Linked DNA regions of Methanococcus vannielii SB. The main gene of each other region encodes a partner of the protein of the gene in region 3 in a complex. Links are inferred from orthologs where the notes say so. Each region holds a gene or a part of one and is shown on either strand. Other genes may lie near its edges.

Region 1 (3,105 bases), 110 kb from region 3 along the record:
TAAAACAGGATCTTGAACGATTAGGGGCTGAAATAGGAGTTAAAATAAACGTACAACACGAAAATATTTTTAAATACATGCACAGAATTTAATTGTTAAATTACATTGGCTATTTAAACCTGCATAATACAATTTAAGACTGTTCAATTTAAATAGTTTAAAATAAATATTTTTCTTTGTGGGGAATTAACCTTACGGAGTGGGAATATTAAATCCATTTTAGAAAGCTGTATTGATAAGTTATCTAACTTTGAATGTAGTGGAAACCTTGAAAATGTGTATATTAGGTGGTCTAAACTCGACATTGAAATATATAAATATATTGGGGACCCTTATTATATAACCACAAGTTCAAAATGGATAAGTAAAGTACTAAACTCCGAAAAATTAGATAATACTAAAATTGAAGAAATTATAGGGATTAAAAAACTTATAAATAAAATTAATGAATAATACTTTAAAAATAACAATTTTACATAACTTAATGCTTTTTTGAATTTGAAAGTACTTTTAAATTGGGATTTAAATGCTAAAAATTTTCAGAGCTAAATTGAGCTAAAAACTATAAAACACGTAAAAAAGATACTTTTAAGTTACTGACTACATATAAAGATTTTTTAGTTAGGATATTATTATAAATTTAATTTGTACATCTTACTACTAAACTGTATTTTACACTAGCTAGTATTTACTTAATTATTTATTTCTTTTTTTACCGCTAATTCCACTTCTCGAGTTCATTTAACTCACCTCTTGCTTATACTATTCGATAAATTTACGTAATTTTTAAGCACTCTTAATATTTTTAATAATGCTTAAATATATTAATTATAATTAAACTATATAAATATTTCTACTACTTAAATAGCATTTAAAATCGTATTAAACTTATTAAAACGACTTTAAACCCTTTAAAGGAAAAAATAAACTAAATACTATGGTTTTTAAATATTAAAAATTCTCAATTTTAATTGTAAAACTATAAATTAAACTTTATAGGTGGTAGCGATTTAAAATAATTTTTAAATCTAATTTGGGGATTATGCAGTTAAAAAAGATTTTACTAATATATATGGTTTAATACTATTAATATCAATTACTACAAGCACTTAGTAGTCTTAAAAAAGATTTATGGCCAAAAATGGTGGAAATCCTGTTGAACATTTTACTAGATATATTGAAGAATACCTTACATGGTATTCTAACCAGTATGATGGGCATTCCCTTAATGGCTCTGCACACCTGGTTTGAATTACTTTTTATAGCAATTATCCTAATTAACGGGGCCAATAAATCATTTAAATTGTTCAAGCTCCTTTTGGAGGTTTAAAGCTTCTTTTTCCCAATGTTCTTCAATTGGTTTTTCAGATGCAACCATCACTATTGAAGTTCCACGAAATGTTTTTCTAACTCTCATTCCTTCTGGAAAAACCCGGTTCATGAAGTCTAAAACCCTTTCAACAAAGTCTTCCTTTGCATCATGAATTATCATATCCGAATCTATTTTTGAATCCGTTATGATTTCAAATCTTGAAGGCTGATCTATCACGTTTATTTTCTCTAAAAGTTCTGTAGCATACGTTTCATCATCTATTTTTAACTTGTAGACTACTTTCCCATTTTCTTCAACTGTCTCCTCAACGGTTACAACATCTCTTAACCTTATTAATTTCGAGGTTGATTTTGGCAGTATTCCAATTATAAAGTATGGAATATCCTGCCTACAAATCATCTTTGATTTTACAATCGCTTTTCCTAAAACTAAATCTTCTAACGATGTCTGTATAACTTTTTCGTAGATTTCTTTGCCTTTAATATCGTTACAGTCAATATCAATATAAGCCATTAAAACACCTTTATACAGAGTTAAATAATGTAAATTGGATAATATAGATTATACAAATAGTAACTATATTTCTGGAAAAAAATGTTATATTAAATATTTCACTTTGAAACTTATCCTCCCGAAACTATAGGGACGAGTCTTAAAGTTTCATTTTCATATATTAAATCATCGTCTGACAAAATTTCGCCGTTTCTTACGACCAAAACATCTTTTATTTTCAAAAGATTCAAAATATCGTTTATAGTTATATCTTTTGAAAATTCAAGTTCAAAAGAGTTTTCACCAATTTTTGCGAAAATTTTCAAAAAAATCCCCCTAAAAAAGTAAATAAATAGATAAAAAATAAAAATTATTCGTCTTTTTCAAGACCACACATTTTTCTTAACTTTGAACCGACTTCTTCAATTTGCAATTCGCCTTCAAGTCTCCTCATTGCTTTTAAATGTGCCATTTTAGCTTGATTTTCAAGAACAAATTCTTTTGTAAATCTTCCATCTTGAATCTCTTTTAAAATTTCTTTCATCGCAGCTTTTGAGTCAGCAGTAACGATTCTGCTTCTTCTTGTAAGTCCACCATATTCTGCAGTATTACTTACATCATGCCACATGTTTTTGAATCCTTTTTGGTAAATTAAGTCAACAATTAATTTTAACTCGTGGCATGTTTCAAAATACGCCATTTCAGGTGAATATCCTGCTTCAACGAGTGTTTCAAATCCTGCTTTAATTAATTCAGTAACTCCGCCGCACAATACTGCCTGTTCACCAAAAAGATCGGTTTCAGTTTCCTCCCTAAATGTTGTCTGGATAACGCCTGCTCTTGAGAGGCCGATCCCCTTTGCCATTGCTGAAACAGTCTCAAATGCAGTATTTGTAGCATCTACTTCTATACAGATTAATCCCGGAACACCAAATCCTTCTTCGTATGTTTTTCTAACCATTTTACCGGGTGACTTTGGTGCAACTAAAACCACGTTAACTCCTTTTGGCGGAATAATAAACCCATAATGGATATTAAAGCCGTGTGAGAAGCTTAATGTTTTTCCTTCTGTAAGGTATGGTTTTATCTGGCTTTCGTAAACTTCAGCCTGTAATTCATCAGGGATTAATATATGAATTATGTCTGCTTTTTTTGAAGCTTCTTCAATCGTTAATACTTCATGACCATCGTTTTTAGCGTTTTCCCATGAAGCACCGTTTTTCCTTAAACCAACTACAACGTTTAAACCGCTGTCTTTCATGTTTAAAGACTGGGCTCTA
Region 2 (3,097 bases), 550 kb from region 3 along the record:
TCATCGTCACCAGTGAAGATTCTAGCGTATGAATCCCATGCAAGGGAAGGGTGAACTTCAACCATGTGTTCTTGAACAACTGCACCACCTGAAAGTGCGTGGTTAATTGTGTGCATGTATTCGTTGATTGTTTCAGGAGTTACTTCTACACCCAATCTTTTTTCTAAAACTGAGTGAGCAGTGTCCATACCTACAACAACTGTTCTTCTGATATCGTCCCATAACTGTTGGATAGCAGCGTTGTTCATGAAGTGTAAGTCGTCACCTTCACAGTATGAGTCAGTTCCTGACAATTTGTAAGGCATTAACTTTCTCTGTCCTAAAGGAACACCAATATCAGGGTTGTAAAGTGGAACTCCCTGTCTTTTTTCAGCTAAAACTTTTTCGTTAGCTGCAACAAATTCTCTTTTCCTAGCAGATTGTTCCCAACCGCCGTAGGTATAGAATTTTGTGTATTTTTCCTTTGGATCTTCTTCGAATTTTTCCTTTAATGCTTTCAAGAATAATCTTTTTTCAGCTTCCATAAGTTCACCTCAATGGCTTAAGAGGTTTTTTTTAATTTAAGAATTAATTATAATCCTTTGAATATTTCGTTTGTAGGGATGTATCCACCAAGAGTTCTTGCTCTGTGGATTCTCTTTACAACTTCAATAACTTCAGGGTCTGTTCTCATTGCGATACCATCTTTTCTGTAGATGGTTGTGATTTCTCTTAATTTTGCTTCAGGCATTGGTTCTCCAACGTCAACTGGCTGGTCGAGTGGCTTTCCAACCTGGTCTTTTACATACATTACGTGTCCGGTTTTTTCGTCGAACACACATCTTTGTAATGCGTCAAACATCATTCCGTTTTCATCTAATCTTAAGGAGTGGCCGTGTACAGTTGCACCTCTTACTCCTGATGTTGCAGGGTCAAAGAGTTCGGTATCCATAAGCAAGTTTTTGGAGAATTCTTCAAGGTCACTTTCTCTACATTCAACAACTTGTCTTCCTGAGAGCGTACCTGCATCTACTCCCCTTAATCTGATCATGTACAATCTTGACCTGTCGTATGGTTGAGCAGGAGCAAAATACATTGAGTCAGCAAACTGGATGTATCTAACCCTGTGTCCTTCCTTAGCACCGTTTAATGGCTCTACTAAGTCTCTTACGTAGTCAGCTGGCATGTCCATTTCTTCTAATGGTGGGTGAACTGTTTTGTAGTCTTCACCAGGCTGCCTGTGTCCCATGATTTTTACAACGTCTTCATCTGGGATTTCTCTTAATTTTTCCAATTCGTAGTTTGGATTTAAGTGATTTCGTCTGTTTTCAGCAACTTTTGTTGCTCCAGGGTAGAACTGAGGCTTATATGCCATAAGATCACCTTAACCTAAATGTTTTTTTATGCTTTCTATGATTTCATCAATCTTTTTTTGTGGGGAAGATTCCCCCCTTACTACGCCTGTAATAATTTCGACAATAGTGCCCTCAGTTTTAGGTTCTAAAGGCATTACGTCTAGGGTCTTAATTCCAATTTTTGCAAAGTCTTCCATGTCCACTGGAGACTGACAAACTATAATTGTAGGAATGGTCACGTACTTTAAGAATAACCTAGCTTTATAGATTATATGACTTTTTACGTTTCCAAAGTGAATTACACATAATTTATGTCGATTAACTTGTCGTGCTTCATCAGGTTTAAGCCCAAAAGTTGAGCCTAAACTTCCCTGTGGAGCATCTGAAGGAATTCCCCCTCCTGCATCCAATACTAGAACGCTGGTTTGAATTCCTGCTTCCCTTATTCCATAGGTAATTTCGCATACGGGTTTTGTAATATGCCTTCTCCCAGGCGACATTGCAACAACGACCACGTCGTTACGAAGTCCTTCTGCAAAAGTCCCCCTTTGAGCAAGTCCACCTCCTTCACCAAGACCCATAACAGCTCTACAGTCAACAATCTGTTCTTTTCTACCTACGGGCATAAAATCACATTATTCTGTCGAATTTTCACTTTTTGGAATCATTTTTACGGAATTTTGAAACTTACTTCTTGGATCAGTTGCACTTAATAATTTGGGGTCGATATTTTCAACCGCAGATTCCCCGTATTTTATAAAGTCTGATACTGTAGGAGTATCCCTTAAGAATTTACCCTTTGTTAACCGGTATCCAAATGGGAAAAGTTCTTTACAAAGTTCATCGATTTTTTCAATTTCGCTTTCATCCTTTAGTAAAACCCATAATCTTCCAACCTGAAGATTGAGTTCTACCGGAACTCCTTTAACAGTAATTTCCTTTTTTTCAGAATGATTTACCGGAGACCCTTTAGCAGGACCGTATCCTACTTTTTTAGGGAGTGATTCTCCATGTATTACTACTCTTTCAACAGTGCTAAATGAATAAGCACTATTTAGGAAGTTTTCAGTTGTTTCTGCTTTTAAATACCTATGTGGGAAGACTTCAAGTTCGATCATAGATTACTACCTTATAATTTATCTTTAATGTTTAATGCTCTTTCAATTACGTATTTCATCGGTTCCCTAAACTCGTCAAATGCTGAGTATACGGCACCAACTAATGCTGAAGTGTGTTCAGGTGAGAACATCTGCGTACCTGCATCTGCACACATTGCTGCACATACTGGAGGAATTGCAAATCCTTTGGAGTGTCTGGTTACAACGTGGTTTCCGTTAAAGATACCAGGTCCACCGCCACCGTAGATTGAGTGTGAGAAGAATGAGAATCCTACTGCAGTACCCATTGATCTACCGTAGTCAACACCCGGCAAACCAGTTTCGTACTCTAAAATGTCGTTATAGTACAGAATAACTGAAGCGATGTTTTGTGCAGCTCTTGCCGCACCACAGCTTACTGCTGCTGCTGCAACTAAACCTGCTGCTGCGTAAGCGTTCCACTTGTTTACATCAGCTGGCTTGTACATGTTAAATCCTGAGCCCATTGTTTTATCAACAACGATTACGCCGTCAGCAAGTGCTCTTTCAACAACTGACTGTACAACTGTACCAACAGTTCCTTTTCCATTTGCTTTAATGAATTCAATTACTAAGTTGTCAGCGTTTAATCCTTGGTAAGCTAAACCAAGTAAGTGCTGTCTTTCG
Region 3 (3,144 bases):
TGGCCATTAGTTTTTATATTAAATACATTCCTTTTTTAGACGTATTTTGTAGCAGATTAAATTTTAAATACATTGTTTTTATATGTTTTAAAAAATATATGAGTTAATCATTCGATATTTATATTCAAGGTTATCTTTATGGTGGTTTAATGTTATTTAAAAAGCTTTCAACAATTGAACGGGTTTATAATATTGGTTTAGAGCATGAATCATTAATAAATGTCTTTAAATACATTACAACTTTTATAAATGAGTCTGAAAATGACCTTATACGGCTTTACGATTTAAAAATACTTGAAAAGATTTCAGCAAGCGAAATAATGACAAAAAAAGTCATTTCACTAAAAGAAGATGATAGTACTGAGGAATTAGTGCGCCTTATAAAAGAGTACCGGCACATGGGATATCCAGTAGTTGATTCAAATAATAAACTTTCAGGCATAGTTACTTTTGAGGATTTGAGGACTAAAAAACAGAAATTTGGGGCGCTAAAGAAGCTAAAAATAAAAGATATAATGACAAAAAAAGGCAATTTAATAACTATTTCTAACGAAACTTCCGCTTCCGAAGCACAGCGAATAATGGTAAAACACGACATTGGAAGATTAATTGTAGTTGATTCAATGGAAAATTTTGTTGGAATACTAACCAAAGGAGATATTGTAAGGACTTTTGAGATATATGGGGAGAATACAAAGGTAAATGATTGCAGGCACATTACAAACATCTATTTTTACGATGATAATAAATCAAAAGTGGAAAATCTTGCAGAAGACCTCATAGTTTTAATGGGTGCAAGAGGATATATTATTACTGAAAAATCGGATTACATCGAAATATCTGATAGAGAATGGGAGTCCATTGCCAAAATCATGAAAAGAAATAAAAAAATAGACCATATTTCAATAACGACAAATTTATTGAATATTCTTGACCTAAATATCACCAAAGAAATTTTAAATTTGATGGAAAAGCCCAAATTTGAAGAAATAATTATTACTGACCACATCACGTTAGTAGATGAGCGTTCAACTATCCAAAGATTTATCACCGATGTAACAATTTTTGAAAAGAGTATGAAGACTTTTGGGACAATTACTGTCAGGATTGACTTTTAAGTTTCATTTTGGGTGAAAAGATGTATCAGGTAATAAGGTATGAAGGTGGAGTTTATAAAAACAACGTCTTAAAGGAATGGATTGAAGATACGGGCGGATTTATAATACAAGAGCACGTAATGCAACTTGATGTTTACATGACTGTTGCAATTCCGGGAAGTGAAATCGAGAATTTCAGGGAAGAGGCGAAAAAATACAAGGGAAAAATCGTTGAAACCCCGCTAGCAGGGATTGAAATTGCAGTAGTTTCCCCAAGTCTTTCGAGGCATCACTTACCCCATATTGCATGCGATGTTTCAGAATACGTTAGAAAATTTGGTGCAAAGCCAAACATGATAGGTTTAGCACATGGGGCAGGAAAAAACATAAGTCAGCTCCGTGAAAAAGAAAAAAGATTAATTCAAGAGCATGATATTGCAATATACGTTATGGGAAACTTTGAAAGCTGCATAAAAGATAAAATACACCTTTTTAACGTAGATGTACCGCTTGTAGTTACCGGTGGCCCTGAAAAAATAGATATACCTTATACATACGTTGGAAACCTTGGAAGGAGGTCGCATCGACTAAGGCATGGTGAAGAAATAAGGGCATTAAGACAGATGATTGACGAAGTAACAAAGAAAATAGCAGATAAACGTGCTGAGCTTTCATATGACCCGCCAATTATTCCCCCAGTTGTTGTAAAAGATGAAATAGAAAAGAAAGTTGTTGTAAAAGATGAAATAGAAAAGAAAGTTGAAGAAGTAAGGGGACTTTTAGCACCAATGCCGATTGTAACCCAATTGGATGGCCTAAGGATTAAAATGGATTACGATAGGAATTTTGAAGAGATAGAAAATTTAAAAGTAGGAAAATACCTTTTAAAAGATATATCATATATTTCAAAATCAGAAATGAAAAACTATATACTTATAAAATTAAAATCAACATCAGAAGTTAAAAATTTAAATAAATATTAATCTATAGTAACATTAAGTCATATTTAAATAATATTTTAAAACTAACAACCGTGTTAAAAATAAAATCGGGCGAAAAAAATGGAAAACGAGAGAAATTTTGAAAATGAAAACATTGATATTATTGAAATACCCCTTCCCCCAGGTATTCCTCAGTCAGTTATAGGGCGTCTTTCATGTATAAATGGAATAGGCTATGAAATAAGGAAAAATGAAATGATGGATAAGGAGTATCCCGTAATTACTGGAACAAAAGAGCAAATTGATTATGTAAAAGAATACATGGCCCTTTTTACCGAGTTAAAACTTGCATTAAGAGATATTTCAAGGCTTGCAAGAAGATTTAAAACAGAAGTTAAACTTTATTGTGAAGAAGAGGAATTAAGATACATTCTTTCCTTTGCAGTTTCTGATGTTTCTGGAAAAGAACGATTTTTCGTTTTAGATGAAAAACCAGAAGGCGAATATGAAAAAATTGTTATATTAGATAAAGAAATTTTTGTTTACATCTAAATTTTTTATTTTAATACATTTTTTAAAATTTTTTTATTTTAATTTAAATTCATAAATTCAAAAAAAATCTTTTTAAACTAAATCTAAAAATTTTAAAATTACATAGATTATTTACGGAAGTTTTTCTAAAGTATTATACAGAACTTTTTTAGGTGGTTTTATGAATGAAGTTCACGAGTGGCATAATGAACTTATTGGAAAAAAACTCATTGAAAATTTAAAAAAAAATCTTTTTGATGCGTATTACTTTTCCAGCGAAAAAGAAGTTTCAGAATTTATTTTAAACTACATTGGAACCGGGACTAAAGTTGGATTTGGGGGATCAGTTACTGTAAACTCGTTAGGAATTTTAGAAAAAGCAATTGAAAAAGGGGCGGTAATTTTAGACCATAACACACCTGAAATTACAATTGATGAAAAAATGGAAATAATGCGACAGCAGTTAACATCGGATTTGTTTATTTCAAGTACAAATGCAATAACTGTTGATGGAAAACTTGTAAATGTGGATGGCGTTGGAAATAGGGTTTCAGCAATGTCATTTGGCCCAAAAA

What was found.
Region 1: the proteins of MEVAN_RS07270 (region 3) and MEVAN_RS07890 are in contact, whole or in part, in a cryo-EM structure (PDB 9H1L), measured with the Methanococcus maripaludis proteins. The link is inferred for Methanococcus vannielii SB from one-to-one orthologs. Residues at the interface, in WP_011170365.1 of Methanococcus maripaludis: Ser79, Ser81, Arg82, His83, His84, Ala112, Gly113, Lys114, Asn115, Ile116, Asn139, Phe140, Glu141, Ser142, Cys143, Gly162, Pro163, Arg178, Arg179, Ala180, Gln181; in WP_104837391.1 of Methanococcus maripaludis: Cys8, Asp10, Ala12, Gly13, Ile16, Tyr17, Arg19, Ile20, Thr23, Cys41, Gln43, Asp44, Pro46, Phe48, Asp134, Asn137, Arg138, Val139, Phe140, Pro141, Glu142, Gly143, Arg145, Glu161, Lys162.
Region 2: the proteins of MEVAN_RS07270 (region 3) and mcrC are in contact, whole or in part, in a cryo-EM structure (PDB 9H1L), measured with the Methanococcus maripaludis proteins. The link is inferred for Methanococcus vannielii SB from one-to-one orthologs. Residues at the interface, in WP_011170365.1 of Methanococcus maripaludis: Arg6, Glu8, Gln30, His32, Val33, Met34, Gln35, Tyr39, Leu80, Ser81, Arg82, Leu85, Pro86, His87, Cys90, Asp91, Ser93, Glu94, Arg97, Lys98, Lys102, Pro103, Asn104, Met105, Ile106, Gly107, Ala109, His110, Lys122, Glu123; in WP_011171501.1 of Methanococcus maripaludis: Arg5, Lys6, Glu7, Gln8, Ile9, Val10, Asp11, Cys12, Arg13, Ala14, Val15, Met16, Gly17, Gly19, Glu20, Gly22, Gly23, Leu24, Gln26, Arg27, Gly28, Thr29, Phe30, Ala31, Glu32, Leu34, Asn36, Thr51, Tyr59, Arg62.

Annotation. Positions count from the first base shown.
Region 1 is NC_009634.1:1,549,930-1,553,034, forward strand. The notes cover bases 71-3,013. They hold MEVAN_RS07890 (methanogenesis marker 17 protein), read right to left. Parts: upstream 1,847-3,013; coding sequence 1,295-1,846; downstream 71-1,294. Other genes in these bases: MEVAN_RS07885 (ACT domain-containing protein), read left to right, coding at 71-92; MEVAN_RS07895 (MoaD/ThiS family protein), read right to left, coding at 1,957-2,151; ilvC (ketol-acid reductoisomerase), read right to left, coding at 2,196-3,013. Outside these bases: more of MEVAN_RS07885, read left to right, coding at 1-70; more of ilvC, read right to left, coding at 3,014-3,105.
Region 2 is NC_009634.1:893,568-896,664, reverse strand. The notes cover bases 163-3,097. They hold mcrC (methyl-coenzyme M reductase I operon protein C), read right to left. Parts: upstream 1,961-3,097; coding sequence 1,364-1,960; downstream 163-1,363. Other genes in these bases: mcrB (coenzyme-B sulfoethylthiotransferase subunit beta), read right to left, coding at 2,464-3,097; mcrD (methyl-coenzyme M reductase operon protein D), read right to left, coding at 1,970-2,452; mcrG (coenzyme-B sulfoethylthiotransferase subunit gamma), read right to left, coding at 572-1,354; mcrA (coenzyme-B sulfoethylthiotransferase subunit alpha), read right to left, coding at 163-524. Also shown: more of mcrA, read right to left, coding at 1-162.
Region 3 is NC_009634.1:1,440,847-1,443,990, forward strand. Bases 128-3,109 are described here. They hold MEVAN_RS07270 (methanogenesis marker 7 protein), read left to right. Parts: upstream 128-1,138; coding sequence 1,139-2,080; downstream 2,081-3,109. Other genes in these bases: MEVAN_RS07265 (CBS domain-containing protein), read left to right, coding at 150-1,118; MEVAN_RS07275 (hypothetical protein), read left to right, coding at 2,159-2,590; MEVAN_RS07280 (lactate utilization protein), read left to right, coding at 2,751-3,109. Also shown: more of MEVAN_RS07280, read left to right, coding at 3,110-3,144.